DNA from 4 places in the Nocardioides dokdonensis FR1436 genome. Region 4 is predicted to be linked to each of the others. Evidence: predicted binding sites of a transcription regulator. Region 4 holds the regulator's gene; each other region holds the start of a gene.
What was found. Region 4 encodes LexA, which represses DNA repair genes until DNA is damaged. Its sites were predicted from a motif close to TCGAACANNTGTTCGA; they were not measured.
Positions count from the first base shown of each region.

Region 1: the regulator LexA is predicted to act here: its motif matches at 2,723-2,738, upstream of recA (recombinase RecA).
Region 2: the regulator LexA is predicted to act here: its motif matches at 4,019-4,034, upstream of I601_RS00825 (HNH endonuclease signature motif containing protein).
Region 3: the regulator LexA is predicted to act here: its motif matches at 2,287-2,302, upstream of I601_RS08845 (HNH endonuclease signature motif containing protein).

Region 1 covers NZ_CP015079.1:3,064,572-3,072,033, forward strand. The annotation lists gene I601_RS14445 (TIGR04282 family arsenosugar biosynthesis glycosyltransferase) at 1-402, shown strand, start outside; gene I601_RS14450 (class I SAM-dependent methyltransferase) at 399-1,046, shown strand; gene I601_RS14455 (molybdopterin-dependent oxidoreductase) at 1,043-2,251, shown strand; gene I601_RS14460 (hypothetical protein) at 2,248-2,673, shown strand; gene recA (recombinase RecA) at 2,891-3,943, shown strand; gene I601_RS14470 (regulatory protein RecX) at 4,035-4,571, shown strand; gene I601_RS14475 (PPK2 family polyphosphate kinase) at 4,598-5,449, shown strand; gene I601_RS14480 (HipA family kinase) at 5,446-6,264, shown strand; gene I601_RS14485 (DUF3037 domain-containing protein) at 6,261-6,641, shown strand; gene I601_RS14490 (sirohydrochlorin chelatase) at 6,655-7,398, opposite strand; gene I601_RS14495 (phosphoadenylyl-sulfate reductase) at 7,436-7,462, opposite strand, start outside.
Region 2 covers NZ_CP015079.1:181,501-188,962, reverse strand. The annotation lists gene I601_RS00850 (heparan-alpha-glucosaminide N-acetyltransferase domain-containing protein) at 1-820, shown strand, start outside; gene I601_RS00845 (CoA-binding protein) at 817-1,254, opposite strand; gene I601_RS00840 (Dps family protein) at 1,333-1,878, shown strand; gene I601_RS00835 (ice-binding family protein) at 2,121-3,242, shown strand; gene I601_RS00830 (class F sortase) at 3,239-3,913, shown strand; gene I601_RS00825 (HNH endonuclease signature motif containing protein) at 4,097-5,362, shown strand; gene I601_RS00820 (crotonase/enoyl-CoA hydratase family protein) at 5,383-6,267, opposite strand; gene I601_RS00815 (LCP family protein) at 6,264-7,462, opposite strand, start outside.
Region 3 covers NZ_CP015079.1:1,869,913-1,877,374, reverse strand. The annotation lists gene I601_RS08850 (IS110 family RNA-guided transposase) at 1-668, opposite strand, end outside; gene I601_RS08845 (HNH endonuclease signature motif containing protein) at 962-2,224, opposite strand; gene I601_RS08840 (MFS transporter) at 2,556-3,893, opposite strand; gene I601_RS08835 (esterase/lipase family protein) at 4,221-5,174, opposite strand; gene I601_RS08830 (PAS domain-containing sensor histidine kinase) at 5,243-6,340, opposite strand; gene I601_RS08825 (glucosyl-3-phosphoglycerate synthase) at 6,378-7,313, opposite strand; gene I601_RS08820 (class III extradiol ring-cleavage dioxygenase family protein) at 7,310-7,462, opposite strand, start outside.
Region 4 covers NZ_CP015079.1:1,991,772-1,999,233, forward strand. The annotation lists gene I601_RS09395 (ATP-dependent DNA helicase) at 1-1,763, shown strand, start outside; gene I601_RS09400 (alkaline phosphatase family protein) at 1,853-3,166, opposite strand; gene I601_RS09405 (alkaline phosphatase D family protein) at 3,166-4,917, opposite strand; gene lexA (transcriptional repressor LexA) at 5,040-5,774, opposite strand; gene I601_RS09415 (LysM peptidoglycan-binding domain-containing protein) at 6,108-6,464, shown strand; gene I601_RS09420 (hypothetical protein) at 6,638-7,054, opposite strand; gene nrdR (transcriptional regulator NrdR) at 7,380-7,462, shown strand, end outside.

The sequences.
Region 1 (7,462 bases), 1.1 Mb from region 4:
GACGAGCGCCTGGCCCACGCCCACGCGTCGGTGGCCGCCACCGGCCCGGGCCCGGTCGTGCAGGTCGGCATGGACACCCCGCAGGTGACGCCCGCCCTGCTCCTCGACGCCGCCGCCGGGCTCGCCGACCACGACGCCGTCCTGGGCCCCGCCGACGACGGCGGCTGGTGGGTGCTCGCGCTGCGGGACCCGCTCGCCGCGCAGGCGCTGGTCGGGGTCGAGATGTCCACGCCGACGACGTACGACGACACCCGCGCCGCGCTCGAGGCCGCGGGCCTGCGGGTCGGCAGCACCGCCACCCTGCTCGACGTCGACACCGTCGCCGACGCCGAGGCCCTCCTGGCCGACGCCGCGCCCGGCGCCCGGTTCGCCGCCTCGTGGAAGGTGCTGGTGCCCCGATGATCCAGCGCGACGAACCGTTCTCGACCGTCTTCGCCCGTGCCCTGCAGGGCATCCCGTGCCGGGTCGTCGGCCTCGACGACGGGCCCTCCGTCCTGCCGATGGGGGAGTGGACCCGCGAGGCGGACGAGCAGGACCTCGCCGTGCTGGCGCACTGCAGCGGCCCCACCCTCGACATCGGGTGCGGCCCCGGCCGGATGACCGCGAGCCTGGCCCGGATGGGCCACCAGGTCCTCGGGATCGACGTGGTCCCCGAGGCCGTCGAGCAGACCCGGCAGCGCGGGGTCCCGGCGCTGCTGCGCGACCTCTACGACGCCCTGCCCGACGAGGGGCGCTGGGAGACCGTGCTCCTGGCCGACGGCAACGTCGGCATCGGCGGCGACCCGGTGGCGCTGCTGCGACGCTCGCGCGAGCTCCTCGGGAGCTTCGGCCGCGTCGTGGTCGAGGTCGCGGCGCCCGGGACGGCGCTGAGCACCCGGTGGGTCACCCTCGAGGCCGGCGAGGCGCGCAGCCGTCCCTTCCGCTGGTCGGTGGTCGGGGCCGACGACATCGCGACCGTCGCCGCCAAGGCCGGTCTGGGAGTGACGACCTGCACCGGCGTGGGCAGCGGCGACCGCTGGGTCTCCGTGCTGCAGGTGCGCGGATGAGCGCATCACTGCGGCTGCCCGACGAACGCTCCTTCTCGACCCGGCTGCGCAGTGCCGCGGTCGCGGCCCGGGTCGGCACCGTGCTGGGCGTGTGCTTCGCGCTGGCCTTCCTGACCGGGCTGGTCAGCCACTACGCCCAGAACCCCACCCAGCCGGTCCCGTTCCCGACCAGTCCCGCGTGGGGCTACCGACTCACCCAGGGGCTGCACATCATCAGCGGCACCGCCGCGGTGCCGCTGCTCCTGGTCAAGCTCTGGACCGTCTACCCGCTGCTGCTGGCCCGCCCGTCCCTGCGCCTGCGCCGCCTCGCGGTCGAGCTCGCCGAGCGGCTCTCGATCCTCCTGCTCGTCGGCGCCGCGCTGTTCCTGCTGGTCACCGGGCTGCAGAACATCAGCCACTGGTACCCCTGGGCGTTCTCCTTCCGCTCCACCCACTACGCGATGGCCTGGATCGCGATCGGATCGCTGGTCCTGCACGTCGCGGTCAAGCTGCCGCTGGTGCGGCACGCGCTGACCCACGACGTCGACGACACCACCCTCGACCGGCCCGGCGCGGCCGAGCCGGGCGCGGCCGAGCCGGGCGCGGCCGAGCCGGCTGCGGCCGGACCCGGTGCCCTGGGCCGCCGCGGCCTCCTGCGGGCGACGTGGCTGGCCACCGGCGCGGTGGTGCTCGCGACCGCAGGGTCGACGGTGCCGTTCCTGCGCTGGGTCTCCGTCCTGGCGGTGCGCTCGGGCGAGGGCCCGCAGGGCGTGCCGGTCAACAAGACCGCCGAAGACGCCGGGGTCACCGAGGCCGCACAGGACCCGGCGTACCGCCTCGAGGTGGTGCACGGCGAGCGCAGCGTCTCCTTGGACCGCGACGACCTCCTGGCCCTGCCGCAGCGCAGCGAGGAGCTGCCGATCGCCTGCGTCGAGGGCTGGAGCGCCTCCGGCACCTGGAGCGGCGTCCGGCTGCGCGACCTCCTCGACCTGGTCGAGGCCCCCCAGGACGTCGAGGTGGTCCTCACCTCGCTGCAGGAGTCGGGGCCGTTCCGGGTGACGCTGCTGCAGAGCGGCTTCGTCGACGACGACCGGACCCTGGTGGCGCTGGGCCTGGCCGGGTCGCCGCTCGACCTCGACCACGGCTACCCGGCCCGCCTGATCGCACCCAACCGACCCGGCGTGCTGCAGACCAAGTGGCTGAGCCGCATCGAGGTGCGGACGTGAGCCCCGGCCGTCTCCTGCTCGGCGCCGCCGGCGCGTCGGTGACGGCGTACGGCGCCTGGTTGCTCTGGTCGCGCCGCGAGCCGGCCGACGTGCTCGACGCCGCCGTGTGGGCCGGGGGTGCGGTGCTGGTGCACGACGTGCTGCTCGCAGCCGTGCTCCTGCTCGCGGGGCTGGTGCTCGCCCGGCTGGTCCCGGCCGTGGCCCGGGCCCCGGTCGTGGTGGGCGCCGTCGTGCTCGGCAGCCTGAGCCTGGTCGCGGTGCCCGTGCTCGGCAGCTGGGGGCGCGACACCGACCCGACCAACGAGACGCTGCTCGACCGCGACTACGTCGCCGGGTGGTGGGTGCTGGCGGCGCTGGTGGCCGCGGGCGTGCTCGTCGGGGTGGCCGTGCGCCTCCTCCGCGCCCGGCACGCGCGTCCCTGAGACCCGCTCGCCCGGCCGGCCGGGCGACACGCCGACCCTGCCTCCCACCTCGAACAGGTGTTCGGCCTACAGTAGGTGCACAGGTGACGCGCAGGACGCCGTTCCCCACAGGCCCGGGCTCCCGGCCCGGTCTTGTCGGTGGTCCCCTCTAGCGTCGGCCACGACGACAGACCACATGACCGCGGGGCCGCCGGCCCCGCACACGGACGGAGACATCATGGCTGGTGCAGACCGCGACAAGGCGCTCGACGCCGCACTGCTCAACATCGAGAAGCAGTTCGGCAAGGGTTCGGTGATGCGCCTCGGTGACGAGACGCGCGCCCCCCTCGAAGTCATCCCCACGGGCTCGATCGCCCTCGACGTGGCCCTGGGCCTCGGTGGGCTGCCGCGCGGTCGCGTGGTGGAGATCTACGGCCCAGAGTCCTCGGGAAAGACCACGGTCGCGCTGCACGCGGTGGCCAACGCCCAGGCCGCCGGCGGCATCGTGGCGTTCATCGACGCCGAGCACGCGCTGGACCCCGACTACGCCAAGAACCTCGGCGTCGACACCGACGCACTGCTGGTCTCGCAGCCCGACTCGGGTGAGCAGGCCCTCGAGATCGCCGACATGCTCGTGCGCTCGGGTGCCCTCGACCTCATCGTCATCGACTCCGTGGCCGCGCTCGTGCCCCGCGCCGAGATCGAGGGCGAGATGGGTGACAGCCACGTCGGCCTCCAGGCCCGGCTGATGAGCCAGGCGCTGCGCAAGATGACCGGTGCCCTGAACAACTCGAACACCACCGCGATCTTCATCAACCAGCTGCGCGAGAAGATCGGCGTCATGTTCGGCTCGCCCGAGACCACCACCGGTGGTCGGGCGCTGAAGTTCTACTCCTCGGTGCGCCTCGACGTGCGCCGCATCGAGACGCTCAAGGACGGCCAGGACATGGTCGGCAACCGCACCCGCTGCAAGGTGGTCAAGAACAAGGTCGCGCCGCCGTTCAAGCAGGCCGAGTTCGACATCATGTACGGCAAGGGCATCAGCCGCGAGGGCGGTCTGATCGACGTGGGCGTCGAGGCGGGCCTGGTGCGCAAGGCCGGCGCTTGGTACACCTACGAGGGCGACCAGCTCGGCCAGGGCAAGGAGAACGCGCGGACCTTCCTGCGCGACAACCCCGACCTGGCCAACGAGCTGGAGAAGAAGATCCTGGAGAAGCTCGGGGTCGGCCCGCAGGTCGACGCCGAGGTCCCCGCCGAGCTCGCCGAGCCTGTGGGTGTCGACGACTTCTGAGGACCGTCCGCCGCCGTCCTGGGCGGGGGACGTGTCCGTCGGTGTCGATGCCTGGACCCAGCGCGCCGCGCCGGACCCAGGTCACCAGCCGGTGCCACCGCCCGACCCGGTCGCCGAGGTGCCGCACGCCGACCCCGAGTCGGTGGCGCGCACGATCCTGCTGGACCAGCTCACCGGGCGGGCCCGCAGCCGCAAGGAGCTCAGCGACAAGCTCGCGGCCAAGCTCGTCCCCGACGACGTGGCCACGCGGCTGCTCGACCGGTTCGAGGAGATCGGCCTCATCGACGACGAGGCCTTCGCCCGGTCGTGGGTGGCTGCTCGAGGGCCGGGGGAGGGCGGCACCGGGCGCCGCCTCGCGCCCCGGGCGCTGTCCCAGGAGCTGCGGCGCAAGGGCATCGACGACGAGATCGTGCGCGAGGTGCTCGACGAGGTCGACCCGGACGACGAGGAGCAGGCCGCCCGGGCCCTGGTGCGCAAGAAGCTGCGATCGTTGAGCCGCGTCGACGACGTCACCGCGACCCGTCGGCTGGTCGGGATGCTGGCGCGCAAGGGCTACGGCTCCGGGCTGTGCTTCCTGGTGGTGCGCGAGGAGCTCGCCGCCGCCGACCGCGACGCGCCCGAGCGGTAGCCCCGCTGCGGGTCCGGGGTGGCAGGATGCCCCGGGTGATCGCCGAGCACCTGCGCCTGCCTCCGGGCCCCGTCGACCTGGCCGCAATCCCGACCGGGGCCACCCCCGGCTTCGACGGCGGCAAGAGCGACGGCAAGGAGGCGCTCACCGAGCTCGGTGACGAGCTGAGCGACCTGCAGGAGCGACTGTTCGCCGAGGGTCGCAGCGGCGGGCACCGCAGCCTGCTGCTGGTGCTGCAGGGCATGGACACCTCCGGCAAGGGGGGCGTGGTGCGCCACACCGTGGCCCTCGTGGACCCGCAGGGCATCGAGGTGACCGCGTTCGGCCGTCCCACCGAGGAGGAGCTGGCCCACGACTTCCTGTGGCGGGTGCGCAACGCGCTGCCGGCCCCGGGCCGGATCGGCGTCTTCGACCGCTCGCACTACGAGGACGTGCTGGTCGCCAAGGTGCGCGAGCTCGTGGACGCCGACGAGGTCGAGCGGCGCTACGACGCCATCAACGAGCTCGAGGCCGAGCTGGTCGCCGGGGGCACCCCGGTGCTCAAGTGCTTCCTGCACATCTCGCCCGACGAGCAGCGCGAGCGCCTGCTCAAGCGGCTCGACCGGCCCGAGAAGCACTGGAAGTTCGACCCCGTCGACATCGACGACCGCCAGCTGTGGCCCGAGTTCCGCGACGCCTACGAGACGGCCCTGGAGCGCACCAACACCGAGGTCGCGCCGTGGTACGTCGTGCCCGGCGACAAGAAGTGGTACCGCAACCTCGCCGTCGGCCTGCTGCTGCGCGACGCCCTGGCGCACCTCGCCCCGACCTGGCCCCCGGCCGAGATCGACGTCGAGGCCCAGCGCCAGCGGTTGCTCGACGAGCAGCCGGTCCAGTGACCTCCGTGGTCCCCGTGGAGGCGCTGGCGCGCGTCGCCGTCACCCGCTACGTCACCCCGCTGCGCGAGGGCGGCAGCCTCCCCGGCATCGTCGAGGCCGAGGACCTCGGCACCTACGTCTGCAAGTTCCGTGGCGCGGGTCAGGGCCTGCGGGTGCTGGTCGCCGAGGTGGTGGTGGCTGAGCTGGCCCGCCGCGTCGGGCTGCGCACCCCGCGGCTGGTGGTGCTGGACCTCGACCAGGAGCTGGCCCGCTACGAGGCCGACGAGGAGGTCCAGGACCTGCTGCGCGCCAGCGTCGGGTGCAACCTGGGCGTCGACTTCCTGCCCGGCTCCTTCGGCTTCGACGGCGCGCTGCCGACCGGCTCGTCGCCGGACGAGGCCGCCCGGGTGCTGTGGCTCGACGCGTTCTGCGCCAACGTCGACCGGTCCTGGCGCAACCCCAACCTGCTGGTCTGGAACGGCGACCTGTGGGTCATCGACCACGGCGCCTCGCTCTACTTCCACCACGGCTGGCCGGGGGGCACCCTGCTCAAGGAGGGCGCGGCCCGGCGCTTCGCCCAGCAGAAGTGGAACGTGGACGACCACGTGCTGGTCGAGCACCTCGACCGGCTCCCCGCCGTCGACGCCGCCATCAGCGCCGCGCTCGACCCCGAGGTCCTGCCCGAGGTGCTCGCGCTGGTGCCCGACGAGTGGCTGGAGCCGGTGCCGGGTGCGGACACGCCCGCGCAGGTGCGCGCGGCGTACGTCGAGTTCCTGGCGGCGCGGCTGGCGACCCGCGACTGGCTGCCCTCCGGCGCGACGGGCGGCAGCCGGTGACCGCCCTGGCCTACCAGTACGTGACGTTGCGCTGCGTGCCGCGCGTGGACCGCGAGGAGTTCCTCAACGTCGGCGTCGTCGTCTACTGCCACGCCCGGGAGTACCTCGATGCCGCCTGGCACGTGGACCGCGCCCGGTTGGCTGCGCTCGACCCCGGCCTCGACCTCGACCGGGTCTGCGAGGGCCTCGAGGTGGTGCGCGGCGTCTGCGCCGGCGAGCCGGGCTCCGGGGTGGCGGCCTCGCACCCGATCAGCATGCGCTTCGGGTTCCTCAAGGCGCCGCGCAGCACCGTCCTGCAGCCGGGGCCGGTGCACGGGGGACTGACCCGTGACCCGGCCCGCCAGCTCGAGCACCTGCTGGAGCGGCTGGTGCTCTGAGCCGGCGCGCCCGTCAGACCGGGACGAGCTCGACGGCACCGACCGCGTAGCGGGCCAGGATGGTGCGGGCGATCTCGGGGTGCGCGCCGAGCGGCTCGGAGACCGCGACGGCGCCGGCCTCGAGCGCGAGCTCGGCGGCCCGGTCGGGCAGGAAGCCCGGGGCGAGGAACAGCGAGGCGACCGCGATGTGGCGTCGACCCTCGGCGCGGAACGCCCGCACCGCCTCGCCGGCGGCAGGCGGGGCCGCGGAGGCGAACGCGGCGGTCACGGGCAGCTTGTGGTGGGTGCCCCACAGGCGGGCCATCCGGGCGACGCTCTGGTTGGCCAGCGCGTCGCTGGTGCCGGCCGCGGCCAGCACCAGGGCGTCGAGCTCCCGCACCCGCGAGCGCCTCAGCGCCTCGCGCAGCCGCACGTCGAGGACCTCGAGGAACGAGGTCTCCAGACCCAGCACGTCGGTGGCGCGGACCTTCAGCCCCGGGTGCCGCTGCATGGCGGCCTCGATCGCCGCGGGCACGTCGACGGTGGCGTGGTGGGCGCGCGTCAGCAGCAGCGGCACGACCACGATCTCGTCGTGACCGGCGCGCACCAGGCGGTCCACGACGGTCTGGAAGGAGGGCTTGCTCAGCTCGAGGAACGCCTTCTCGATGCGCAGGTCGGGTCGCGTGCTGCGGACCTCGTCGACCAGCGCACCGATCGTCTCGGCGGAGCGCGGGTCTCGGCTTCCGTGGGCCAGGGCCACCAGGGCGGGAGCGGTCATGGGAGGGACCTCCTCGGGTCGGGGGGTGCGACGGGACTCATGCGTGGATCCCGCACTCGGTCTT
Region 2 (7,462 bases), 1.8 Mb from region 4:
GGTGGTCGGGCTCCGGGCCCGGGCCCTGGCACTGCTGGCCGCGGCGTGGGTGCTCCTCGCCCCGGTCGCCTCGCAGCTGGTGCGACCCCACCTGCCCGCGCGCGGCTACGCCAGTCCGAGCCTCGAGCAGCTCGGCGACCCGGTCCGGCTGCTCTCGGAGCTGCTGTTCACCGGCTACTACCCGATGGCCTCGTGGTTCGCCTACCTGCTGGCCGGACTGGCGCTGGGCCGGCTCGACCTGGGCTCGGTGCGCCGCCGCGGGCTGGCCGGGCTCGCGCTGGCCGGGGCGGCGCTGGCCGTCACGGCGACCTGGCTCTCGCACACGCTCACGGCGCGGGCCGACGTGCTGGGCGCGCTGGTCCCCGGTGTCCTGGCCCGGCGGGGACCAGCGGTCGCCGAGGTGCGGCTGCGCGGGTCGGTCGAGGGCGGCCTGTACGGCCAGACCCCCGTCGAGGGTCCGTGGCAGTGGTTGCTGGTGGTCGCCCCGCACTCGACCACCCCCTTCGACCTCGCTCAGACCATCGGCAGCGCGGTCCTCGTGGTGGCGGCCTGCCTCCTGCTGGTGCGGCTGCTGCCGGCACGCGGTGCGGTCGTCGCTGCGGTGCTGGGCGGCGCGGGTGCGGCCACGCTGAGCCTGTACACGCTGCACGTGCTGATGACCTCGGACCTGCTGCCGCCCGACCTGGGCGATCCCGGCACCGTCGTGCAGTACGTCGTGGTGCTGGGTGCCGGCGCGCTGCTCGCCGTCCGGGGGTGGCGCGGGCCGATGGAGGCCGTGGTGGCCCGGGCGGCGCAGGGGGTCGAGGCCGCGCTGCGCTAGCCGCGGCGGCGCCACTCGATCGCGGGACAGGTGTCCATCACCATGGCCACGCCTGCGCTCGTCGTCCGCTCGAAGGCCTCCTCGTCGACCACGCCGAGCTGGAACCACACGCCCCGGGCGCCGATGCGCACCGCCTCGTCGGCGAACGGCCCGGCCGCCTCCGACCGGCGGAAGACGTCGACGACGTCGACCGGGAACGGGATGTCGGACAGGGTCGGCCAGGCCCGCTCGCCGAGCACCTCGAGCCCGCCCTCGCGAGCGGCGGCCGGGTGGACCGGCACCACCCGCTTGCCGCGCTCCTGCAGCAGCGCCGCGATGGAGTACGCCGTGCGGCTCGGGTCGCCGGACAGGCCGACGACCGCCCAGGTGGCGCAGTCCTCCAGCATCGTCTCGACCCACGCAGGGTCCTGCCAGCTCCGCATGGTGGCGCTCATGCCAGGAGCCTAGGGGGCTCGGCAAGGCCATCCCCAAGGGTGGTGGGACGCCCTGGGGCGCGGGCTAGGTTCGAGGTCATGGCCAACCTCAAGTACACCGTCCCGGGCATGTCCGACGCCGACGCGGAGCGGGTGATCGCCCTGCTCCAGGAGCGGCTGCATGCCGCCAACGACCTGCACCTGACCCTCAAGCACGTGCACTGGAACGTCGTGGGCCCGCACTTCATCGCGGTGCACGAGATGCTCGACCCCCAGGTCGAGGCCGTGCGCGGCTTCGCCGACGAGCTGGCCGAGCGCATCGCCACCCTCGGTGGCTCGCCGACCGGCACCCCGGGCGCGCTGGTGGCGGCGCGCAGCTGGGAGGAGTACTCGATCGGGCGGGCCACGACGCAGGAGCACCTCGGCGCCCTCGACCTCGTCTACCAGGGTGTGATCAGCAGCTACCGCGACGGCATCAAGGAGCTCGGTGAGCTGGATCCGGTCACCGAGGACATGTTCATCGGGCACACCGAGAAGCTCGAGCTGTTCCACTGGTTCATCCGGGCGCACCTCGAGGACAAGGCCGGCGGCCTGTCCACCGAGGGCGCCACCTCGGAGAAGGACGCCGCTCGGTCGGCCGGCTGAGCCGTAGCGCAGACCCGACGCGACGCCCGCACCGCTGAGGTGCGGGCGTCGTTTCGAATTTCAGCGACCCGCTTGGCGCATCGGCTACCGTGTTGTGCCACAAACACGGCCTAGGCCGGTGTACGGTCCTCGCATCCGGAACTGGTGCCGACCCCCCGCGGCAGCCACGCCGGCGAAGTCTCGGGGTCGCTATGCGTCGTTCCGCCATTCTCCTCGCACCGCTGTCGCTCGCAGTCGGGCTCGTGATCGCGTTGCCCTCGGTCGTGGCCCACGCGGCCCCAGCCCGGGTCGGCCTCGGCACCGCGACGTCGTTCGCCGTGCTCGGTGGCAGCACGGTCACCAACGTCGGACCGACGGTCGTCTCCGGTGACCTGGGCCTGAGCCCCGGCACCGCGGTCACCGGCTTCCCGCCCGGTCGGGTGGTCGGTGGGACCCAGCACGTCACCGACGCGGTGGCAGCGCAGGCCCAGGACGACGTGACCACGGCCTACAACGATGCGGCCGGGCGGAGCGCCGACGTCGACCAGACGGGTCGCGACCTCGGCGGCCAGACCCTGGTCGGCGGTGTCTACCGCGCGGCCAGCTCGATGGCGCTGACCGGGACCCTCACCCTCGACGCCCAGGGCGACCCGGACGCCGTGTTCATCTTCCAGGCGGGCTCCACGCTCATCACCGCGAGCAACAGCACCGTCGCCCTCACCGGTGGGGCGCGGGCCTGCAACGTGTTCTGGCAGGTGGGGAGCTCGGCGACCCTGGGGACCGCCACCGACTTCATCGGGACCATCCTCGCGCTGAGCAGTGCCACCCTCCAGACCGGCGCCACCCTCGAGGGCCGGGTCCTGGCGAGGAACGGCCAGGTCAGCCTCGACACCAACACGATCACCGCTGCGAGCTGCGCCGCGGCGCCGACCCCCAGCCCGACGTCGACGCCCAGCCCGACGTCGACGCCCAGCCCGACGTCGACGCCGAGCCCGACGTCGACTCCCACCAGCAGTCCCACCGCCGGTCCGACGTCGACGCCCAGCCCGACGTCCAGCCCCACCCCTGGTCCGACGGTCACGCTCGATCCCTCCGCCGGTCCGACGTCGTCGACCGAGAGCGCGACGCCCACCGACGGAGGAAGCACCGACACCGACACCGGTACCGGCACCGGGACTGGGACGGGTGGTGGCGACGGTGGTCCGGACTCGCCTGGTGGTCCGATCGTCCCGTCCGGGCACCCGGCGACCGGCGCTGCTCCCAGCATGCACACGTCAGGGAGCCTGTGGTTGCTGATGGCGGGCGGTGTCGCCCTCCTGACTGCCGCCGGCGCAGCCGCACTCGGCGGTCGACGAGCCCGGATGCCGCACCCCCACCGGGCGTGAGTCGCCACCCGGCGTCGCGCCACCGGGGTCGACCGCCTGGTCGGGTCTGGGCCCTGGCGGCCGTGGTCCTCGTGCTCGTCGCCGCGGGCTGCCTGCTGCGCTGGGCGGACGGTTCTCCGGTGGTGCCGGCCTCGACGGCCGCCTCGACAGTGGCCCCGACGCTCGACCCGACGCTCGACCCGACGCCGGCCGCAACGGTCACGCCGGTGCAGGCCACGGTCCCTCGGCCGGTGCGGCTCGACATCCCGGCGATCTCCGTGTCCACCTCGCTGGAGAGGCTCGGCCTCCAGGCGGACGGCACGGTCGAGGTCCCTCGCATCGCCGACAACGCGGGATGGTTCCAGCTGGGGACCCCGCCGGGCGGAGCCGGTTCGTCGGTGATCCTCGGGCACGTCGACAGCACGGACGGGCCTGCGGTGTTCGCGGGCCTCAAGGACCTGCGTGCCGGCCACGAGGTGCGGGTCGGCCGGACCGACGGCTCGACGGTCACCTTCCGGGTCGTCTCGGTCGAGACGTACCCGAACGCCGAGTTCCCGGCCGACGAGGTCTACGGGCGCCTCGACGGCAGGAGGCTCAACCTGGTCACCTGCGGAGGGGCCTACGACAGCAGCAAGGGCGGCTACCAGTCCAACGTCGTCGTCTACACCAGACAGCTCGACGTCACCCGGTGACGCGCGAGGGCTCAGGAATCGCGGTCCTGGATCGTTCGACGAGCGGTCACTTTCGCACCGTCGACCGGTCACCTCTGCACCCTCGAGCAGTCACTCGCCGTACGCTCGAAAAAGTTTTCGATCAGCCTGTGGAAAACGCCGTTTGACCTGGCGTTTTACCTAGCGGCTTGGGAGAATGCTCCCATGGCCACGACGGCACTGCACCCCATCGCCGGTGCGGTGGCGCGCGTGCATGCCGCCCTCGACGAGGTGGCCGAGACCCCGGCCTGGTCGATGGGCCAGGCCGACGCCGCTGAGGTGCTGGTGCAGATCGCGCGGGCCGAGGCGAGGTTGGTCGAGCTCCGCTCCCGGGCGCTGGTCCAGGCGGAGGCCGTGGCGGTCCAGGAGCGCAACGCCTCGCCGTCGTTGGCGGTGTGGCACGCCTACGCGACCCGGTCGACGAAGCGGGAGTCGTTCCGCGAGGTCCACCTCGCCACCGGTCTGGAGCAGTACGGCGTCGTGCGCGAAGCGCTGGGGCGTGGGGACCTGGTCGCGGAGCAGGCATCGGTGATCGTCAACGCGCTGGACGTCCTGCCCGACGACCTGGACGCCTCGGTGCTGGAGCAGGCCGCGAAGACACTGGTCGCCTACGCCGAGGTCCACGACGCCAAGGCGTTGAAGATCCTGGGCCGGCGGATCCTCGAGGTCGTCGCCCCCGAGGTGGCCGAGGCGTGGGAGGCCGAGCAGCTCGCCAAGGCCGAGCGGGAGGCGGAGAAGGCTGCGGTGTTCCGGATCCGCGAGGACGGCGAGGGTCGCTGCAAGGGGTCCTTCACGGTGCCGCTGCTGGTCGGCCAGATGCTGGAGCGGGCGCTGCTGGCGTTCGCCGCGCCGAGGCACCAGATCGCGAAGCGCGCCGGACGCGACGAGCAGGAGGACCAGGCGCCGGTGCCGGTACGTCGGCCGACCGCGCAGCGCCTCGGTGCGGCGTTCGTGGAGCTCATCGAGCGCCTCGACCCGACGACTCTTCCCCGTGCCGGCGGGGTGAACGCGACCGTGGTGGTGACCATGACCGCAGCCTCGCTGATGGGTGGACTCGCTGCCGCGACCCTCGACACCGGCGCCCGGGTCAGCGCCGCGACCGCGCGCCGGCTGGCGTGCGAGTCCGGGATCGTCCCGGTCGTGCTGGGTGGGAAGAGCCAGCCACTCGACGTCGGCAGGACCCGCCGGTTCTTCACCTACGCCCAACGGATCGCCCTCGCCGTGCGCGACCGGGGCTGCACCGCCCAGGGCTGCGACGCCCCACCCGCGATGTGCCACGCCCACCACGACGACCCCTGGTCCCGCGGAGGGCGCACCGACCTCGCCAGAGGCAGGTTGCTGTGCCCGTTCCACCACCGCCGCATCCACGACCCGGACTACGAGGCCGACGTCGGCGCCGACAACCAGGTCCGGTTCCACCGACGGACCTAGAGGGCCACGCTCAGGTCCGGTCAGACGACGGGGTGGATGCGCGGCAGCGCCGACGCCTTGCCCTCGAACTGCGGGGTGCGCTTCTCGCGGAACGCCGCCACGCCCTCCTTGCCGTCGCCCAGCGAGGTCCAGTACATCGCCAGCGAGTCCGACAGGTGCGCCTCGAGGGGGTGCGCCAGGGCGGAGTTGCGGTAGAGCATCTGCTTGGCCAGACCCAGGGCGACGGGGGAGCGGTCGCGCACGAACGAGCGGGCCAGCTCCAACGCCGCGGGCAGCAGGTCGTCGGGCTCGTGGACCGAGCGCAGCAACCGGCCCTCGAGCGCCTGCTCGGCGGTGAGGACGTCGGCGGCGTACACCCACTCCAGCGCCTGCTGGATGCCGACGATGCGCGGCAGGAACCAGCTCGACGCGGCCTCGGGGACGATGCCCAGCCGGCCGAAGACGAACCCGATCTTGGCCTTCGTCGAGGCCAGGCGCAGGTCCATGGCCAGGGTCATCGTGGCGCCGATCCCGACCGCGGGACCGTTGATGGCGGCGATGACCGGCTTGGGCAGCGCGTGGATCGCCAGGGTGACCTTGCCGCCGGTGTCGCGCACGCCGGCGTCGTACGGCGCCTCGTCGTAGGCGGCCCGGAACTCCTCGGGGCTGGGGCGCACCGACTCGTCCAGCCCGAAGACGTTGCCCTCGGCGGAGAGGTCCATGCCGGCGCAGAACGCGCGGCCGGCGCCGGTCACGACGACGGCGCGGACGTCGTCGCCGGTGAGCTCGGTGCGGAAGACCGACTCGAGCTCGCGGGCCATGGTCAGGTCGAAGGCGTTGAGCGCCTCGGGCCGGTCCAGGGTCAGGGTGGCGACGCCGTCGCCGTCGACGGCGATGTCGAGCGTGTCGTGGCTGGTCTGGCTCATCCGGTGGTTCCCTTCGCAAGACCGGAGGGCGAGCAGAGGCCCTGCCCGATCCGGTCGGTGTCGTCGTCGATGATGGCCTGGAACATCTGGGGCGCCCGGTCGGGGTCCCAGTTCACGGCGAGGTCGCTGATCGGGACCCCGCAGGTCAGTCCCTTGTCGCCGTTGACGCGGGTCATCGCCATCGCCCACAGGCCGGCGCGCCAGGGGGTCATGCCCTTGCCGAACTCCACGGTGTCGGTCGCGGCCATGTTCAGGCGCCAGTAGCGCACCGGGTTGAGCACCGACCACGGCGAGAGCACCTCGGAGCCGACGGAGGAGACGACCTCGCGCTGGGCCTGGGCGCGCTGCACGTCGCCCAGCGCGGTGTAGGTCTTGCGCGAGCGGGCGTAGCCCAGGGCGGTGCTGCCGTCCGCCTCCTGGCAGCCGGCCTCCACGTCGAGGTTCGCCAGCGGGTCCTTCATCGCCTTCTCCGGGCAGATCTCGACACCGCCGACGGCGTCGACGAGGCCGACGAAGCCGCCGATCCCGATCTCGACGTACTCGTCGATGTGGATGCCGGTGTTGCGCTCGATCGTCTTGACCAGCAGCTTGGGCCCGCCGAAGGCGTAGGCGGCGTTGATCTTGGTGGTGCCGCGGTCGGGGATCTCCACCAGGGAGTCGCGGGGGATCGACATCAGCAGGTTCGGTCCCGAGCCGGTGTGCAGCAGCATGATGGTGTCGGTGCGCTGGCCGGCCGCGTTGCCGGTGCCGAGCGCCTTGCGCTCCTCGGGGGTCAGGCCCTCGCGGGAGTCGCTGCCCACCATCAGGTAGGTCGTGCCCTTCTGCTCCTCGGGCCGGTCGCCGCCGGGGGCGAAGACGACCTCGTCGACGCGGGTCCAGGCGTAGATCGGCACTGCGACCAGGAAGACGATCCAGGCCACCAGCAGCAGCGCCAGGTAGCGCAGCCGGAAGCGGGGCCGCCACGAGCGGCCCGACCTCGCCGGCACCGGTTGCCGCGGCGCGGGCCGCGGTGCGGGTTGGGGTGCGGGCTGGGGCGCGGGCTGGGGTGTCGGCCGAGGGGAGGGGGTCGCGGCGGGTCGGCCCGTGGGCGCGGGCCGCGGCTGCACGGGCATCTGCCGGGTCGCGTCCGGCTCGGGATCGCCCTTGCCCCCGTACAACCAGTCGAAGCGTTCGCCGTCGCCGTCCCCGCTGCCGG
Region 3 (7,462 bases), 120 kb from region 4:
GCGGCCTTGGTGGCGTGCAGGGGCTCTGCGATGTGCGCGGGGTCGGGTCGCAGTGCGGCGCAGGTGCGCACCAATGTGGGGGTGTCTAGGTGACGCAGGCGGTGGCGTAGGTCGTCCTCGGCGGTCACGATCAGTGCTTTGATCTGGCGCACGACGTCGGCGCGTTGCTGGACTGCTGAGCGTCGAGCGACACGCAGGTTGCGCAGCGCTTCGATGCGTCCGTCGCGGGCCTTGGGAGTGCCGGTGTGCGCTCCCGACCACGCCGCGCGGGCGGCGGCTTCGGCGTCGACGGGGTCGGACTTGCCCTTGAGCCGGCGCGTGCGTCGATCTGGTCGATCGACCTCGATCAGGTCGGCGGTGGTGGCTGTGGCCAGGTGGCGTGCGAGTCCTAGGCCGTAGGCGCCGGTGCCCTCGATGCCGATCATCAGCACCGGTCCGAACGATTCCAGCCAGGCCAGCAGGGCCCGATGGCCGGATGTGTCAGCGTCGAAGTATTCGATGCCTAGCAGGCGTCCCAGTGAGTCGAGGGCGGCAGCGACGTGCTGATCGCGGTGGGTGTCGACTCCGCCGATCACCCCGACCCGTGGCGACGGCGGATCACCGAAGGCAGCGCTGGTCTCCTCGTGGGTGCAGTGCGATACGGGTGGTGCAGATGTCATGGTGGTCATGCCGTCTCCTCTTGTGGTGGCGGTGGCGCCAGCCAGGCGAGGGCAGCGGACAGGACAGTGATCAGTGACGGCTGGGCACAAGCTCCTATGAAGTCACGAGGCCCCCGCCTGGCTGGGTGCAGCACCCGGCAGCAGACCGACCGACAGATCCAGCGATGGACACCATGGTCAGTCGAGCAGCGAGTCAGGACGACCTGCCACCAGGCACTCCATTCGTATCGTCACTGTCGAGCAGGGAGGCGCCCCGGCGCCGACCGCCCGTCGAGACCCCGTGAGAACCGAGCAGAGCTCTCCTACGTCCGCCGGTGGAACCGCACCTGGTTGTCGGCGCCGACATCGACCTCGTACTCCGGGTCGTGGATGCGGCGGTGGTGGAACGGGCAGAGCAGCCGGCCCCGGGCGAGGTCGGTGTGGCCGTGGCAGGACCAGGGGTCGTCGTGGTGGGCGTGGCACATCGCCGGCGGGGCGTCGCAGCCCTCGGCGGTGCAGCCCCGATCCCGCACCGCAAGGGCGAGCCGCTGGGCGTAGGTGAAGAACCGCTTGGTCCGGCCGACGTCGAGGGGCTGGCTCTTCCCGCCCAGCACGACCGGGACGATCCCGGACTCGCACGCCAGCCGCCGTGCGGTCGCGGCGGAGACCCGGGCGCCGGTGTCGAGGGTCGCGGCAGCGAGTCCGCCCATCAGCGAGGCTGCGGTCATGGTGACCACCACGGTGGCGTTCACCCCGCCCGCACGGGGCAGAGTCGTCGGGTCGAGGCGCTCGATGAGCTCCACGAACGCCGCACCCAGACGCTGTGCGGTGGGCCGACGTACGGGCAGGGGTGCGTCGTCCTGGCCGTCTTGTCCGGTGCGCGTAGCGATCTGGTGCTTGGGTGCGGCGAACGCCAGCAGCGCCCGCTCCAGCATCTGCCCCACCAGCAGCGGCACCGTGAAGGACCCCTTGCAGCGGCCCTCGCCGTCCTGACGGATCCGGAACACCGCCGCCTTCTCCGCCTCACGCTCGGCCTTGGCGAGCTGCTCGGCCTCCCACGCCTCGGCGACCTCCGGGGCGACGACCTCGAGGATCCGACGCCCCAGGATCCTCAACGCCTTGGCGTCGTGGACCTCGCCGTAGGCGACCAGCGCCTTCGCGGCCTGCTCCAGCACCGAGGTGTCCAGGTCGTCGGGCAGGACGTCCAGCGCGTTGACGATCACCGACGCCTGCTCCGCGACCAGGTCGCCACGCCCCAGCGCCTCCCGCACCACGCCGTACCGGGTCAGACCGGTGGCGAGGTGGACCTCGCGGAACGACTCCCGCTTCGTCGACCGGGTCACGTACGCGTGCCACACCGCCAGCGACGGCGAGGCGTTGCGATCCTGGACCGCCACAGCCTCCGCCTGCACCAGCGCCCGGGAGCGGAGCTCGACCAACCTCGCCTCAGCCCGCGCGATCTGCACCAGCACCTCAGCGGCGTCAGCCTGACCCATCGACCACGCCGGGGTCTCAGCGACGTCGTCCAACACCGAGTGCACCCGCGCGACAGCGTCGCCGATGGGGTGCAGCGCCGTCGTGGCCATGGGAACATTCTCCCAAGCCGCTAGGTAAAACACCAGGTCAAATAGCGTTTTCCACAGGCAGATCGAAAACTTTTTCGGGCGTGCACAAAGTGACTGCTCGAGGGTGCAGAAGTGACCGCTCGGCGTTTGCTGCTGGTCTGGTCCTCCATGCCCCCATTCGCCCACTCACTGCACTTCTTGTGGCGAGCGAACGGATCGTTCCTTACCTTCGGACCATGTCGCGTAAGGGCCTCACCCGCTTCCGACGCTACGTCCGGTGTCGGTGGCGGTACGGCACCGCCTGCCCGCACAGCAGCGGCTTCCACCTCTGACCGCGGACAAGGCGGGGCCGTCAGTCGGCCTCGGCGATCAGCGCCTCCGGGGAGTGCTTGAGGATCGGGAACAGCGCGGTCATGCCGATCAGCGGCAGCACCCCGAGGATGGCCAGCGCCCACGGCAGCCCGGTGACCGAGCCGAGACCGCCGACGAGGGCGGAGCCGACGGAGCCACCGGTCATGAAGACGAGCGTGGCGATGCCGAGGGCCACCCCGCGCACGTGCACGTGCACCGCGCCCCCGACGGAGGCGGAGAGGGCGGGCTGGCCGGCGCCGAAGGAGAACGTCACCAGGATCAACGCGATCGCGAGCACCACCGGCGAGAGCACGGCAGCACCCCACGCGGACATGAACAGCGCGAGCGAGGCGGCGATCGCGGCCCCGACGAGCGTCTGGGCGGCGCCGATCCTGGTCAGCATCGGCCCGGTCACCCGAGGCATGAGGACCGCGACCACCGAGCTGGGCAGCAGCAGCAGGCCGACCTGCCACGGCTCCCAGCCGGCCTCGCCGACGAGCACCGCGGGCACGGCGATCAGCATCCCGAACCACGAGGCGGGCACGGCGGCCGCCGCCAGCGCGGAGCGGACGACGACGGGGTTGCGGATCACGTCGCGTGGCAGGAACCCGTCGGGGCGACGCCGCACCTGCAGCATCACCAGCGGGGTGCCGAGACCGAGCAGCAGCAGCCCGACGAGCGCGATCACCAGACCGGTCGAGGGCGACTGGATGAGCAGCACCAGCCCGGCGGCGGTGAGGGCGACGAGCACGGCCCCGATGACGTCGAGGTTGGCCCCGCTCCCCTCGGTGGTCAGCGCGCGCCACACGAACGGGATCACCAGCGCCCCGAGCATCGGGATCGCCATCACCGCGCGCCAGCCGAAGGCGTGCTCGACGACCCCGCCGAGCAGCGGCCCGAGGCTGGTCACGGCGGCCGCGGTGCCGGCGAGCCGGCCCAGGGCGAGCCCGCGGACGGCACCGTCGTACCGGCCGCTGAGGATCGCCACACCGAGGGTCGGCACGGCGGCGGCGCCGGCGCCCTGGACGAGGCGGGCGAAGAGGAGCACGGCGTACGTCGGCGCCAGCGCGGCCAGCAGCGCGCCGCCGGCCATCAGCCCGATGCCGATCAGCAGCGGGGTGCGGATGCCGACGAGGTCGGAGAAGCGGCCGTAGAGCGCCGTGGTGACCGCGAACATCAGCGCGTAGAGGCTGATCGTCCACGCGGCGGTGCCGACGCTGATGCCGAAGTCCTGGCCCAGGGCCGGGAGCGCCACGGCGGCGGCTGCGGAGCCCATCCCGGCGAGCCCGAAGAGCACGCCGATCAGCATGGACACGCGGCGTGAGTCGTCGATGGGCACGGTTGGCTTCAACGCCGGCGGACGTTGGTTGATTCCGCGGCCTCCCTCACCGTCGCCCGGTCGTGGCTCGGGTCGTGGCTCGGGTCGTGGCCCGGGGACGCGTCAGGGCGCGTCCTCAGCCACACGACCCGGACCACGACCGGACCAGCGACCGCAGTCCATCGCACCCAGGCCGGTCCACCTGGTGAAACAGTTGTGAAAGGAATGCATGAACCCGCGGCGGTCGGGGAACCTGACTACTGACGCCGGGCCCGGCGCGTACACACCCCCCAGTGGCGTCGGGCCCGGTGTCCTTGCGTCTGGGCCTGCCTCTGAGGACTCCGGGTCTCAGGGCTGTGGCGGCCCGCCGACGAACGGCAGCACCAGCTGGCACGTGACTGGCTTACGGTGCTGGGGGTCGAGGGCGTTGAGCACGTGCCCGGCGGCGACCGGGTCGGCGGCGATCTGGAAGTGCTCGGTGTAGTCGGTGTCGCAGCCGTCCTGCACGACGATGTTGCGCATCCCCTTCTCGCGGCCCGAGGTGTAGGGCACGACGAGCTGGTCGTACTCGGTCATGATGTTGGTGTAACGGACGCCCTTCTGGGCGACGCCGCCAGCGCGGACGCGACGCAGGAACGTCGAGTCCGGCGAGAACTGGCCGCACGCCACGCACAGCGGCACGGCCTTGTCGACGGGGACGCCGAAGACCGCGGCGGTGATCGCCGCAGCGCCGGCGACCTGGGTGCCGTGCCACAGCGGGGCCAGGGAGACGTAGCGCTTGACGTGCGTCGCCCCGCCCAGGAACTTCAGGTACCAGGCCGGCATCAGGGTGCCCTGCGAGTGCCCGAGCAGGTCGACCTTGCGGGCCCCGGTCGCGGCACGGACCTCGGCGACGAACGCCTTCAGCTCGCGGGCGCTGCGCTGCATCTTGCCCAGCCCGCCGACGTACCCGCTGCCGGGCCCGAGGGCCGGCTCGGTGCCGTAGGTCAGCGCGAAGACGCAGTAGCCCTTGTTGGCCAGCAGCGGGCCGTACGTCTGCCAGTTGGTGCTCTGGTTGCCGAAGGTGCCGTGCACCAGCACCACCGGGCGCGGGTGCCGCTTGCTGGGCCGGCAGTCCCAGTCGTTGGTGCCGGGCGCGTCGCTCTGCAGACCGCCCGCGATCGCGCTGGGCAGGAAGTTGTAGGGCACCGGGTACTTCTCCGCGGCCCCCGCGGTCGAGGCACCGACGCCACCCAGCACCAGCCCGAGGACCAAGCCCAGGGTGGCGACGAGCGCGAGCAGGGTGGAGCGGGTGCGACGCATGATGATGAGGGCCTCTCGGTGGTGGACGCTGGACCAACGATCCAGACCCCTGTTCGTGATGGTGGGGCTCAGTCGCGCGGTGGGCGGTGCGGCAGCTGCACCGTCACCGTGGTGCCGACGCCGAGCTCGCTGCGCAGCGTCACGCTCCCCTGGTGCGCCTCGACGATGCCCTTGGTCAGCGCGAGCCCGAGCCCGGTGCCGGGCACCGCCTGGTGGGAGGCGTCGCGACCGCGGTAGAGCCGCTCGAAGACGCGCTTCTGCTCGGCCGAGGAGATCCCGGCACCGGTGTCGGTGACGGTCACGACGGTGCTGTCGGCGAGCCCGGAGACGTGGACGTCGACCCGTCCGCCGGTCGCGGTGAACTTCACGGCGTTGGCCACGAGGTTGTCGAGGGCCTGGGTGAGCCGGTGCCGGTCCCCGCGTACGGCGCGCAGCGTGTCGGCGTCGCCGTGCACCGTGATGACCAGGCCCAGCCGACGTGCCTCGTGGCGCCGGTCCTCGACGACCTCCCCCACCAGCACGAGCAGGTCGACGTCCCCGAGGCGCAGGTGCATGTGGCCGAGGTTGTCGACGGCGAGGGTGAGCAGGTCGTCGACCAGGCGCAGCTCGCGGCCGGCGTTGCGGCGGACCTTGGCGAGCATGTCGCGCCCCAGCGGGCTCATGGCGTCGCGCTCGAGGTCCTCGAGGAGCTCGGTGTAGCCGATGATCGAGGTCAGCGGGGTGCGCAGCTCGTGGCTGATCGTGGCCAGCAGCTCGTCGCGCAGTCGGTCCGCCTCCGCCTCCAGCCGTAGCCGCTCGCTGATGTCGCGCACGGTGGCCACGGTCAGGTGGCCTTCGTCGGTGGCGATGGGGGCCAGCGAGATCTCGGCCGGGAACTCCACGCCGTCGCGGCGGTACGCCGGCAGCTGCAGGAGCCCCATCGGGCGGTGGCTGTAGCCGTTGCGTCGCCTCGGGTGACCGGTCCGCAGGCGGGGCGGCACCAGCACCTCGATCCGTTGTCCCTCGAGCTCGTCGGGGCGGTAGCCGAAGACGGCCTCGACCTGGATGTTGGCGGCCGTGATCACGCCGCGCTCGTCGACCACGACGACGGCATCGGGCACGGCGTTGAGGGTCGCGCGCAGCAGCGCGTTGCTGCCGGCGACGAGGTCGCCGTGCATCGATCGCATCCTGGCTCCCTCCGGCCGGGCGGACCGAGGCAGTCTGTCAGCGCGTCGCGTCCCGTGGGGCGGGAGTGCCGAAGGAATGCGTGAAATCTTGAGCCGGCGGCCGCTCGAGGGTCGGTACGACGCGTGCCTCCGCAGCGATCGCGGCCTCGCCGGGGCGGAACTGGCGCAGCGCCACCTCGCCCGCGACCTCCCCAGCGGAAAGACCCGGCTCGCGGGCCAGCATCGCGGCCAGGATCTGGGTCGCCATCGCACCGAGGTCGAGCAGCGGCTGGTGGTCGTGCGAGCGCAGCCCGAGGTCGACCTGCGCGATCGTCTCGACCCCGTGCAGCCGGGCGGTATCGACGAGGGCAGCCAGCTCGACGGCGTACCCGGTCGGGACAGGGAGCGACTCGAAGAGCGAGCGGCGCACGGCCCACTCTCCCGCCAGCGGCTGCACGAGCCCGGACAGCTCGGGGTGGCGCAGCGCGAGCCAGGGCCGGGCGACGAGCTCGGTGACCCGCCCGCCCTGGAGCCCGTCGGCGCCGGGGCGCTCGTAGAAGCCCTTGACCAGCGAGACCTGCGGCCGGGTCAGCAGGGGCCCGAGCAGGCCAGGCACGAAGTGGGTGTCCCAGTCGAGCAGGTCGGCGTCCATGAAGACGATGAGGTCGCCGGTGGTGACGAAGAGCGACTTCCACATCGCCTCGCCCTTGCCGGGGTGGCTGCCCAGGTCGGGGCGGATGTCCTTGGAGCGATGCACCGCTGCGCCCGCGTCGGTGGCGACCGCGTAGGTGGCGTCGGTGGAGTCGGAGTCGATCACCACCAGCTCGTCGACCAGCGCGACCGTCTCCATCAGCGCCTCGCGGGTGCGGGTGACGACGTCTCCGACGGTGCCCTCCTCGTTGCGCGCCGGCACCACCAGGCTGACCCGGTGCGCACCCTTGCGCTCGACGAGCTCGGCCAGCGACCAGTCGTCCCACCGTGCGCAGGCGATCACGCCGGCAGGCTCCAGCGCATCACCCAGTACTGCACCCCGAAAGGGTCGTCGGCGTAGTCCACCTCGGCCGCGGCCCCGGGTATCAGCAGCTCAGCGAGCCGGGCGAAGCCGTCGACGTGCCCGACCATCAGCTCCGCGGCCAGACCCCG
Region 4 (7,462 bases):
AGCACCAGCTCGTCGAGCGCGACATCCCGCGCCTGATGGAGGCGGTCAAGGGCACCCCGGCCGGCAAGGGCGTCGACACCTCCTACGCGGTGCTCAAGGGCCGCTCCAACTACGCCTGCCTGCACCGGGTCCGCGAGGGCGTGCCCGACGACCAGGGCGCGCTGGTGCAGATGCCCGAGGGGTCGATGGGCCAGAAGGTGCTCGAGCTGCGCTCGTGGGCCGAGAAGGAGGCCGAGGACGGCGGGTCCGGCGAGCGCGACGGCGCCCCGCGGCACACCGACCGCGAGTGGCGCCAGGTCAGCGTCAGCCACCGCGACTGCCTCGGCGCCGCGCGCTGCCCCTTCGGCCAGGAGTGCTTCGCGGAGGTCGCGCGCGAGAAGGCGCACCGCTCCCACCTCATCATCACCAACCACTCGCTGCTCGCGATCGACGCGATCGAGGGCGTGCCGATGATCCCCGAGTACGACGCCGTGGTGATCGACGAGGCCCACGAGCTGACCGCGCGGGTCACCCAGGCCGCCACCGACGAGCTCTCGGCACTCGACGTCGAGCGGGCCGCGAAGCGCTCGGGGCGCCACGTCGACGGCTCCGAGGCCGACGACCTGGCCGATGCCGCCGACGCGCTGCGCGACGCGATGGCCGAGTGCGACGCGGGTCGGTTCGAGCGGCTCCCGGTGCACCTGGGCGACGCGCTCCAGCTGGTGCGCGACGCGGCCCGCGCGTGCGTGTCGGCGTACCCCAAGGACAGCCCGAAGGATGCCGGCGAGGGCGACGCCGGCAAGCAGCAGTCCAAGGGCATGGTCCAGGACGTCTTCGTCACCGCCGAGCGGATGGCCGCCGACCTGGAGTCCGACGTGCTGTGGCTGGGCGAGGCGCGCGAGCGGATGCCGGCGCGCCTCTACGTCGCGCCGCTGGCCGTGTGGGGCCCGATGCGCGACAAGCTGCTCAGCGAGAAGACCGTCGTGCTGACGTCGGCGACCCTCATGCTCGGTGGCGACTTCGCCTCCGTCGCGACCAGCGTCGGGCTCAAGCCGAGCGAGCGGGTCGGGGTGGGCCGCGAGATCGCCGCCGGCGACGGGGTGCTGCCCTGGCGCGGGCTCGACGTCGGCAGCCCCTTCGACTACGGCCAGCAGTCGATCCTGTACGTCGCGCGGCACCTGCCGCAGCCCGGGCGCGACGGGCTGGTCAAGGCCCAGCTCGACGAGATCGTCGAGCTCGTCGACGCCGCCGACGGCCGCGCGCTGGGGCTGTTCTCCTCCCGGCGGGGAGCCGAGGCCGCCGCCGAGGCGGTGCGCGAGCGGCTGCCGCACCTGACGATCCTGGCCCAGGGCGACGCCCAGCTGCCCGAGCTGGCCAAGCAGTTCGTGAAGGACCCGCACACCGTGCTGTTCGGGACGCTGTCGCTGTGGCAGGGCCTCGACGTGCCCGGTGACACCTGCCAGCTGGTGCTGATCGACCGGATCCCGTTCCCGCGGCCCGACGACCCGCTGATGAGCGCGCGGCAGAAGGCGGCCGACAAGGCCGGCGGCAACGGGTTCATGCAGGTCGCGGCCACCCACGCGGCCCTGCTGCTGGCCCAGGGCGCGGGCCGGCTGATCCGCACCACAACCGACCGCGGCGTCGTGGCCGTCCTCGACCCGCGGCTGGCCACCGCTCGATACGGCTCGTTCCTCAAGGCCAGCCTGCCGCCGATGTGGACCACCACCGACCCGGCCGTGGTCCGCAAGGCGCTGGCGCGGCTGTCCTCCTCCGCCAAGGACTGACCCCGGCCCTGGTCCGGCCGCCGGACGTCATACGGGCGGGACGTCCGTCACCGCCCAACGTATGACGTCCCGGCGCCGTGCCCGGCGCTCTACAGCCGCGCCCGCCCGTCGTACCCGCCGCGCGGCGGCTTCAGCCCGAAGAACGCACCGACGGTGGGCGCGACGTCGGTGGTGCGGGCGTGCCGCGAGGAGACCCGGCCCGCGGGGACCGCGGGGTGCCCGCCGCCGATGAAGAACGGGATGGCGCGGGTGGCGGGGTGGCCGTGGTTGCCGGGGATCGGGTTGGAGAAGACGTCCGGGTCGCTGAAGCGCCACCCGGCCTCGCAGAAGACCACCACGTCGCCGGACTCCGGGCCCAGGCGCAACCAGCCGGCGCGGCGGTCCCAGGCCTTGAGCACCCCGGGGACCTCGGAGGCGATGCGGCGGATGCGGCGTACGGCCTTGTCGCGGTCGGCGGCCGGTCCGGTCCAGTAGACGAGGTCGGCGCCGCCGTTGTCGGCGATCGCGAACCGGCCGGCCAGGAACGGGTCGTCGGAGAGCGGACCGTCGAGGGAGACGATCCTGTCGGGGTAGGACCAGTCCATCGAGTGGTCGGCCAGCACGACGACGATCGAGTGCTCCCAGCGCCCCGAGCTCTTCAGCTCGGCCACGAAGTTCCCGACGAGCCGGTCGGTGTTGAGCAGCGCGAGCCGGCGGGCGGCCTCGAGGGTGGTGGGCCCGGTCAGGTCGGAGTGCCCGAGCCGGTCGACGTCGCCGAGGTTGACGAAGACCAGGTGCGGGTCGAACTCCTCGATCATGTCGAGGGTGGCGCGCATCGTGAACTCGTCGGGCGCGTGGCCCGAGATCGGCACGATCGGCGCCGGCTCCCAGCGGTGCGTGGCCCGCTCGCCGAAGATCCCGTAGAGGTACTCCTTGCTGAGCACCGTGCCGGTGCTCAGCCCGCGCTTGTCGAGCCGCTCGAGGATGGTCGGGAAGCGCAGGTCGGAGGGCTGGTCGAGGGTGCGGACGTCGCCCAGCTCGCGGTCGTAGACGGCGTTGGCCGGCACGCCGCTGCGGTCGGGGCGCACCCCGGTCATCATCATCGTGTGGTTGGGGATGGTCTCCATCACCGGCATCGAGGTGGCCCGCGGGTGGTGCAGTCCGCCCTCGCGCAGCGCCAGGAGGTTCGGCGTCAGGCCGCTGTCGATCTCTTCGGGCCGGCAGCCGTCGACGACGAGCACGTAGGCCCGCTTGCGGGTCGAGGCCCGTGCGGCGAGCGCCGGCTGGAGGCCGGCCACGGTCGAGAAGGCCAGGCCGGAGGCCGCCGCCGTGAGCACCGTACGTCGACCGGCGCGGATCTCACCGAGCCCGCGGGCGAACGGGGCGTCGGCGCCGGCGGGGCGGGGCACGTCGGACTCGCACATCAGTTGTCTCCCACGGGGGTCGCGACGCGCTGCACCGTGCTGGTGCCGGCGAGGGTGCGGAACGACGCGTCGTGCGTCGCGGTCGTCTGCTTGTCGTCGCGCGAGCCGATGATGAACCAGTCCATCTGGGTGCGCTCGGCGGTGATGTCGAGCACCGAGAAGCCGTGGTCGTCGAAGTTGAGGTACTTCACGTGCCGGTTGTTGGCCATGAAGACCGCCTCCACGACGGGGGTCAGCGCGGGTTGGCCGGTGATGTCCTTGAGGTTGTTGGAGGTGACCGAGGAGCACACGAACTCCACCGCGACCGAGTCGCCGAGCACCGGGTAGGCCGAGGTGTCCAGCGGCAGGTCGTTGGCCCAGCCGGAGTGGATGTCGCCGGTCACGAACACCACGTCCTTGACCTGGTGGTCGTCGAGGTGGGCGAAGACCTCGCGGCGATCGGCGGTGTAGCCGTCCCACTGGTCGACGTTGTAGGGCGAGCCGTCCTGCGGCAGCAGCCCGGTGACGTCGTTGACCGGGTCGACGAGCTCGTTGGGCAGGTCGGCGAAGGTGACCGGGGCGATCATCACCGGGTTGCCGATGATCTTCCACTGCGGCGCGTGGTTGCCGCGGGTCAGGGAGTCCTTGAGCCACTCCATCTGCCGCTTGCCGGTGATCGAGCGCGAGGGGTCGTTGATCTCCGAGTCGATGATCGGGGTCGCGACCTGCTCGGAGCGGTAGGTGCGCAGGTCGAGCATGCTGATCTCGGCCAGGTCGCCGAAGCGCAGGCGCCGGTAGAGCCGCGCCCCGTCGCCCAGCGAGGCGGTGCCGTCCATGCGCACCGGCATCCACTCGTCGTACGCGCGGTGGGCGCGGGCGCGCCGTCGGCGGTAGTCGCCCTCGGTGTCGTCGTGGTTCTCCGCGCCTGCCTTCCACTGGTCGTTGGTGACCTCGTGATCGTCCCAGGTCACGATCCAGGCGTGCGCCGCGTGCAGCGCCTGCAGGTCCGGGTCGGTCTTGTACTGCGCGTGCCGGCGCCGGTAGTCGCTGAGCGTGACGACCTCGTGCGGCGGGTCGTGCGGGCGCACGTCGACGTTGTCGCGACCCATCCCGTACTCGCCGGGGCCGTACTCGTAGAAGTAGTCGCCCAGGTGCAGCACCGCGTGCAGGTCGCGGCGCGCCGCGAGGTGGCGGTAGGCGCTGAACCAGCCGGCCTGCAGGTTGGCGCAGGAGACCACGCCCAGGCGCAGGTTGGCGGGGGTGGCGCGCTTGGCGGGGGCGGTGCGGGTGGTGCCGACCGGGCTGCGCTGCCCGCGGGCGACGAAGCGGTAGTAGTAGGTCGTCTCCGGTTGGAGGCCGGTGACGTCGAGCTTGACGGTGTGGTCGCGCGCGGCGCTGGTCGCGAAGCGGCCGCGGCGCACGACACGGCGGAAGCGGCGGTCGGTGGCGACCTCCCAGCGCACCCCCAGCCGCGGGCCCTTCCCGGAGCCGGGCTGTGCGGCCCGGGTGGGGGTGACCCGGGTCCAGATCAGCACCGCGTGCGGCAGCGGGTCGCCGGAGGCGACGCCGTGCGCGAAGACGTCGTGCCGGGCGCTGGCCGCGCGGGCAGCGGGCGCGGTGAGTGCGCCGCTGCCGGCGGCCACGGCGGCGCTGCCGGCCCCGACGGCGAGGACCGTACGCCGCCCCAGGGCGGCCAGGCGGTCGCGCTCGGCGTCGCGGACGGGCCCGGTGGGGGAGGGAGCGGCAGGGGAGGGGATCTGCGGTGGGGTCACGCCTCATCCAACGACGAACCCCCGTCCGCGTGACGCGGACGGGGGTTCGGACGCCGAGTGTTCACCGTCGGTTCGACGGTGCGACAGGTGCGGGGCTCAGGGGCTGCCCCCAGAGGCTGTCCCTAGAGGCTGCGCAGCACCGCGGTGACGACGCCGAGGATCGAGGCGTGGGTGCCGTCGATGGGCTCGTAGGCGTCGTTGTGCGGCAGCAGCCAGACCTTGCCGTCCTTGCGCTGGAAGGTCTTGACGGTGGCCTCGTCGCCGATCAGGGCGGCCACGATCTGGCCGTTGCTTGCGGTCTGCTCCTGGCGGATCACCACGTAGTCGCCGTCGCAGATGGCGGCGTCGATCATCGAGTCGCCGGAGACCTCGAGCAGGAAGAGGGTGCCGTCGCCCACGAGCTGCTTGGGCAGCGGGAAGACGTCCTCGACGCGCTCCTCGGCCAGGATCGGACCACCGGCGGCGATGCGACCCACGACCGGGACGTAGGTGGCGGCCGGCATGGTGTTGCCGACGTCGGTCTCGTCGACCGAGCTGTCGTCGGCCGAGGAGATCGCGCGGCGACGCGCCATCAGCTCGGGCAGGAAGACCTCGAGCGCGCGGGGCCGGTGCGCGTCGCGCTTGAGGAAGCCCTTCTCCTCGAGCACCTTCAGCTGGTGGGAGACGCTCGAGGTACTGGTCAGGCCGACGGCCTGGCCGATCTCGCGCATGCTCGGCGGGTAGCCGCGGGTCTCGATGGCCTCCTTGATGCAGCCGAGCACCTTGACCTGGCGTGGGGTGAGGCCGGTCGCGTCGGGGGGCCCGTCGGGCAGCTCCGCGACCTTCCGCTTGCGGGGGACGCCGTCCTTGGTCGCCATCGTGTGCCTTTCGTGCGCGAGGCCCGAGCCGGGGTGTCCGCTCGGATGGTCGTGAGGACACGGTAGCGCCGCAGGGCGGGCAACTTCAAACATCTGTTCGAACGGCGTGTCGGACCGCGGCCCGGTGGGTGTGGCTGGTAACCCCCGTCGACAGGCCTCGAACAATTGTTCGCGCACCCTCTTGCATTCCCTCGAACACCTGATCTAGTCTCGCTCATGTGTTCGATCGAACACCTGGTCGAGGAGCTTCTCGACCGGGACTGTCGGTGGCCGTCTGTAGACATCACCTCGACCGATCACGACAACGACCACCCCCTTCCCCAGGAGGTCACCATGAGCACCATCGCCCAGTTCCCCATGCAGACCCAGCACCCCGTCCAGACGCGTACGACGCCCGGCCCGGTCCGGTTGACCCGTCGCGGTCGCCTGGTCGTCCTGGGCCTCGCGCTGGTGCTGGTGGTCCTGGCCGGCGTCCTCCTGGCCGGCGGCTCGATGGCCACCAGCGAGAAGGGCACGCCCCCGCCGACCGAGGTGATCACCGTCGGCACCGGCGACACCCTGTGGGCCATCGCCACGGAGCGGGCCCAGGGTGACGACGTGCGCGAGATGATCCAGCACATCCAGACGCTCAACGCCCTCGACGGTGGCCTGGTGGTCACCGGTCAGCGGCTGCGGGTCCCGACCAGCTGAGGCTGCTCGACGGCCCTGCGGGGCACTGGCGGCTGCGGCCGCCCACGATTTTCGCCGGTCGCCTCGACCCCGGCCGGCGAAACCAGGGGAAGCGAGGGGCGGGCCCAGGTGGGCCCGCCCCTCGCGCTGTCTCCGGTGGAGCTCGGCCCCGATGAGTGCGGCACGGTGCGGCCTCAGCGGGCCGCGCGGCGTCCAGCGGGCTGCGCGGTGGCCGGTTCGGGGGAGTCTGTGGCGTCGGGGGAGCGTGGCGCAGGCGCCTGGGTGATGCCCAGTGCGCGCAGCAGCCGCACGACCAGCATCAGTCCCACGAAGAGGCAGGCCACGGCGCCCAGCGAGGCCAGCGCCAGGAAGAACCATGCGGCCGACTCGCCACTGCGGGCCTCGGCGCCGAAGTCGATCGCGGCGTACACGAGGTAGCCCCAGGCCACCACCGCCACGGTGACCCCGAGGGCGAGCCCGAGCATCCGGGGGTCCATGGAGCGCTTCGGCTTCGCGGCCCGCCGAGCCCCGGCCCGCTTGCCCGGAGCGGGGGGTGCTGGAGAGTGCCCGCTCGGCTCCACGACCACCCTGTCCACGACCTCCCCGTCCACGTGCCCATTGTGGCCGATGCCCCCTGGTCGCGGGGACCGGGGCGAGGAACTGGGGCTGCCTGCGTGGCGCTGACCTGCACCGATGCGGGGAGCGAGATCCAGATCACACCAATTCTGCGGACCGGGTTGCGCACCTCGGGTCCGCAGGCGTACGGTTCCACTACATCTAGTAGTTACACCGGTGTAGTTATCCACATCTAGTTCACAGAACCGATGTGGAAGGTGCACAGGTGGACGGTTGTTCTCCACAGGAACAGCTTCGATATCCACAGGTACGGACCCCAGCAGGGGCCCGTCCGGCGCGCCCGAGAGAGGAGGAACCCTGATGCACTGCCCCTACTGCCGTGGCACCGACACCCGGGTCCTCGACTCCCGGGTCTCCGACGACGGCGGCTCGATCAAGCGTCG